2 regions of the Photobacterium panuliri genome follow, and region 1 is predicted to be linked to the other one. Evidence: predicted binding sites of a transcription regulator. Region 1 holds the regulator's gene; the other holds the start of a gene.
What was found. The regulator CRP, encoded in region 1, controls carbon source genes, mostly activating them, when cyclic AMP is high. The targets are predictions, from matches to a motif close to TGTGANNNNNNTCACA.

Region 1 (2,479 bases):
GAGTTGCTGCTGGCAGAGAGTGAGTATGGCGGTTGGCTGGCTGCCCATGGCTTTGGCGCCAACCATTTCACGGTGAGCCTCAACCATCTCGAGCAGTTCACTGAGGTACGGGAGGTCAATCACCTGCTACGTCACAATGGCTTTGTGATTAACGAGGCTGGCGGGGATGTAAAGGGCAGTGCCAAGGTGATGCTTGAACAATCGTCCACGATGGCCGACCGGGTCGTGGTTGGGTTCAGTGATGGAACCTATGCTATCCCCGGAGGCTTTTACGAATTTGCCAAGCGTTATCCTGATGAGGATGGTGAGCTGTTCTCTGGTTTTGTCGAGGCATCTGCCGACAAAATTTTCGAGAGTACTCACCAATAGATCACCGTGATTGTCCGCGTTGTTCAGTGGCTGATGTTATCGAGGGGAGGCAGATCATAGCCGTGGCTGCTATGGCGTGGCGGCTCTTGTTGTTCTAGGTAGTGTCTGCTGCCGCTAAAGCCGGTCAATTCGACGGTTGTCGGTAGCGGGGCAATCACGGCAGGGCTAAAAGTGGTATGGTGCGGGGAGAAACGCTCGATATCCATATCTTAATCTCCGGTCAATGTTGTATAAGCGCAAATTCCATATGCGCAATGTAGCACTTGTTGGGCAGGATTCAAGTGAAAAAATAGTGAAAATTATTGCAAACTTATTCGCTATAGCGATTTTTTATTTGCAGCCATAAAAAAAGCCGCTAGTGCGGCTTTTTTCAATTATGGTGGCTATCAGCGTGTACCGTAGACAACGATAGTCTTGCCGTGGGCAGAAATCAGGTTCTGCTCTTCCAGCATCTTGAGGATGCGGCCAACGGTTTCACGCGAGCAGCCAACGATTTGGCCGATTTCCTGACGAGTGATCTTGATCTGCATGCCGTCTGGGTGCGTCATTGCATCCGGTTGCTTGGCAAGGTTCAGCAAGGTTTGTGCGATACGGCCGGTTACATCCAAGAAGGCAAGGTCGCCAACTTTCTGGCTGGTTACCTGCAGGCGACGAGCCATCTGAGCAGACAGGCGCATCAGGATATCCGGATTTACTTGGATTAGCTGGCGGAATTTCTTGAATGAAATTTCAGCAACTTCGCACGGAGTCTTCGCACGTACCCAAGCGGTACGCTCCTGGCCTTCCTCGAACAGACCAAGTTCACCGATAAAGTCGCCCTGGTTTAGGTAAGACAGGATCATTTCTTTGCCTTCTTCATCCTTGATCAGGACGGCAACAGAACCTTTTACAATGTAGTAGAGGGTTTCTGCTTTCTCGCCAGCATGGATCAAAGTACTCTTTGAAGGGTATTTATGAATGTGACAATGGGAAAGAAACCACTCTAGAGTTGGATCTGTTTGAGGTTTACCTGGAACCATATTACTAACTTCCTCTGCGTTTAATGCCCAACAACGACGTCCCTATAATTCAAGGCTGGGCCTCTTGTTCGTCGTTTAGGATATTCAGTCACCTGCCGGGCTGCAAGTCAACTTGAATAATTAGCTCAGAGTTTATCTTTTTTCGGCGCGTATTTCTTGATATTGATCTATCGGAAATGGCCATTTTCTAGTCATAAGTGTGCACATGATCACACAGTTGCCAGATAGTGCCAAAACCCCCTGTTTGTAGTAAGGAGAACACGATGCAATCGCGAGTGAAATGGGTCGAGAATATGACCTTTTTAGGCCAGTCAAATTCGGGCCATAGCGTGGTAATGGACGGTAATGGTGGCGAAAAAGCCCCGAGTCCGATGGAACTGGTATTGATGGCTGCCGGAGGTTGCAGTTCAGTGGATGTGGTGGACGGCCTGAAGTCAGCCGGTCAGAAAATCACGGCGTGCGAGGCGCAGATCAGCTCGGTCCGGCGCGATCAGGCACCCCGCCTGTTCACCACGGTGAACTTGCACTTTGTGGTTACCGGTGTGGGGCTCGACAGTGCCATCGTGGCCGAGACGGTTGCCAATTCGCTGGAGAAGTACTGCTCGGTTTGCCTGATGCTAGGGGAAGGGGTCGAGATGACCCATTCCTACGAGGTTGTCGAGGCGTGATCGCCTGAACGTGGTGGCCTTTGTGCCGCCACGTTGTTTTGCCCAACTGTTGTGTTGCTAGTCCCTTCCTGTGCTCTGGGCGATCGCCCTTATCCCTTGTACTACCCAATCTTTCCTGTATCGATCAGTTTTTGGATCAGCGGCCTCATGATTAACTCCATCGCAAAGCTCATCTTGCCGCCGGGTACCACCAGATTGTTGTGGCGAGACATAAACGAGCCTTGGATCATTGCCAGCAGGTACGGGAAGTCGACGTTTTTGATCCCACGGAAACGGATCACCACGAAGCTCTCGTCGAGGCTCGGAATGGCCTTGGCACTGAACGGGTTGGAGGTATCGACGGTCGGCACCCGTTGGAAATTGATATGGGTGCGCGAGAACTGAGGAGTGATGTAGTTGAGGTAGTCGTCCATCGAGCGGACG
Region 2 (2,479 bases), 960 kb from region 1:
TTGTCAGGATAACCCGATAAGCTGGTTTGACTGGCAGGGGCTTGAGCAGCATGCCGAGATGCTGCGTTTTGTTCAGATGCTGGCACAGGTTCGCAGCGCCGAGCCGACTATCGACTGGAACTTGCACACCCCGCTCAGTTCGGTGGTGGAAGACGTCAACATTCGCTGGCACGGCGTGATGCCTGATCAGCCTGATTGGTCGGAGCATTCCCATTCCATTGCCCTGACGGTGTACCACCCGATCACCTTGGATGAGCTCTATGTGGTGTGCAATGCCTATTGGGACCCGATTGAATTTACTATTCCTGATCGCGACGACAGCGACTGGCACCTGCTGATTAATACTGCGAACCCGTCGCCGCAGGATATCTATCTGGTGGAGGTGGCCCCTAGTTACCCGGACAATACCGTTCTTGTCGCGGGGCGTAGTATGATTGTGATGGTCGCGAAGTCGAGGAAGTAAAGAGTAGGAGAGGTAATGCGAAATTGGCTCAAACAGGCACTGGCGGCATACGACCGCTGGTGCGCCTCCATGGGGTTGGTGCCCGAGAACCGCCGGAGCTGTGCGCCGGTGCGTTATGATCATGACGACCCGCGTCATCCCGATAACCGTTGCCAGCCAAAACGGGGGGAGCGGGATGTTGATTGACAGCCATTGCCATTTTGACTTCCCGCCTTTTGCCGATGATCCCGCCCACTATCTGGCGCTGGCCGCACAGGCCGGTGTGGGACGTTTGGTGGTGCCGGCTGTGGGTGAGCGCAATTGGGCACAGGTGCGCCAGCTCGCGGGTTGTTTTCCCCAGATCTACTACGGGCTCGGCCTGCATCCGTTTTTCAGTGCGGAGCACACCCCTGGGGCGATGGCGCGGCTTGCCGCCGAGCTTGGTTCAGAAATGAGCCTGCTGGGCACTCGGTGCGTCGCGGTTGGCGAATGTGGGCTAGACTTTGCCATTGCTGATGTCGATCGGGCACAGCAGATGTCGCTGTTAGAGGGACAGTTGGTGCTTGCTAACCAGCACGGGCTGCCGGTGATTTTGCATTGCCGCAAGGCCTATCCGGAGTTGCTGCAATTGTTGAAGCGTCACTGCCCGGAAGCGGGCGGGGTATATCATGGTTTTAGCGGTAGTTTGCAACAGGCAATGCAACTAATTGAACTGGGTATCAAAATTGGTGTCGGGGGGACGATCACCTATCGCCGAGCCAATAAAACCCGCCATACAATAGCGTCATTGCCCCTGACGGCATTGTTGTTGGAGACCGATGCGCCGGATATGCCGGTGGCGGGTTATCAGGGGCAGCCCAATCGCCCGGATCGGCTGGTGCAGGTGTTGGCCGAACTGGCGGCGATACGGGGGGAAAGTGAGCAGGAAATAGCGCAGGTAACAAACTTAACTGCAGCTGAATTATTCCGCATTCCGATATGAATCCACATCACAAATATAAACGTTTGCGCCAAACGGTTGCAATCATTTGTGATTGGTATCACGTTTGCGGTTGTGGGCTGGCTTTATTTCCTTGCAAACTGTGAGCGCGGCATTATTTTATCCGGCGCTGCATGAGTATAATGCGCCGGACTCTTAATGAGCCGAATTGTCGAGACGCCAAACTTAACTAAAGGGATGCCATAAACTATGAGCCTGTTTATGAGCCTGGTTGGGATGGTAGTACTGCTACTAATCGCAGTACTTCTATCTGATAACCGCAAAGCTATTAATCTTCGTACTGTTGGTGGCGCATTTGCCATCCAATTCTGTCTAGGTGCATTTGTACTTTACGTACCTGTGGGCCGTGATGTGCTTTATGGCATGTCAACTGCTGTTTCCAACGTTATTGCTTATGGTAACGATGGCATCAACTTCTTGTTCGGTGGTTTGACGTCGGACAAAATGTTTGAAGTATTCGGTGGCGGCGGCTTCGTTTTCGCCCTGCGCGTACTTCCAGTAATCGTATTCTTCTCTGCACTGATTAGCGTACTTTACTACTTGGGCATCATGCAGGTTGTTATCAACATCCTGGGTGGTGGTCTGCAGAAGGCGCTAGGTACTTCTCGTGCCGAATCTATGTCTGCAACAGCTAACATCTTCGTTGGTCAAACGGAAGCACCTTTGGTTATCCGTCCGTTCGTACCTAAAATGACTCAGTCTGAGCTGTTCGCGGTAATGTGTGGTGGTTTGGCATCTGTTGCTGGTGGTGTACTGGCTGGTTACGCATCAATGGGCGTGCCACTAGAGTACCTAATCGCGGCCTCTTTCATGGCGGCACCGGGTGGTCTGCTGTTTGCTAAAATCATCAAGCCTGAAACTGAAGAAGCTGTTGAGCAGATGGCTAGCGATGCAACGTCTGGCGACGACAAGCCTGCCAACGTTATCGACGCAGCGGCTGCGGGTGCATCTTCTGGTATGCAGCTAGCGCTTAACGTGGGCGCAATGCTACTTGCTTTCATCGGTCTGATTGCTCTGGTTAACGGTATCCTTGGTGG

Region 2: a site for CRP is predicted at 1,472-1,487, ahead of ACSF8X_RS05270 (NupC/NupG family nucleoside CNT transporter). Genes of this name have one in related genera too.

The regions. Positions count from the first base shown of each region.
Region 1 covers NZ_CP197192.1:136,059-138,537, reverse strand. The annotation lists gene ACSF8X_RS00755 (DUF1338 domain-containing protein) at 1-369, shown strand, start outside; gene ACSF8X_RS00750 (hypothetical protein) at 393-575, opposite strand; gene crp (cAMP-activated global transcriptional regulator CRP) at 756-1,388, opposite strand; gene ACSF8X_RS00740 (OsmC family protein) at 1,652-2,056, shown strand; gene ACSF8X_RS00735 (phosphoribulokinase) at 2,158-2,479, opposite strand, start outside.
Region 2 covers NZ_CP197192.1:1,099,039-1,101,517, forward strand. The annotation lists gene glgX (glycogen debranching protein GlgX) at 1-463, shown strand, start outside; gene ACSF8X_RS05260 (DUF5363 family protein) at 479-649, shown strand; gene ACSF8X_RS05265 (TatD family hydrolase) at 639-1,424, shown strand; gene ACSF8X_RS05270 (NupC/NupG family nucleoside CNT transporter) at 1,632-2,479, shown strand, end outside.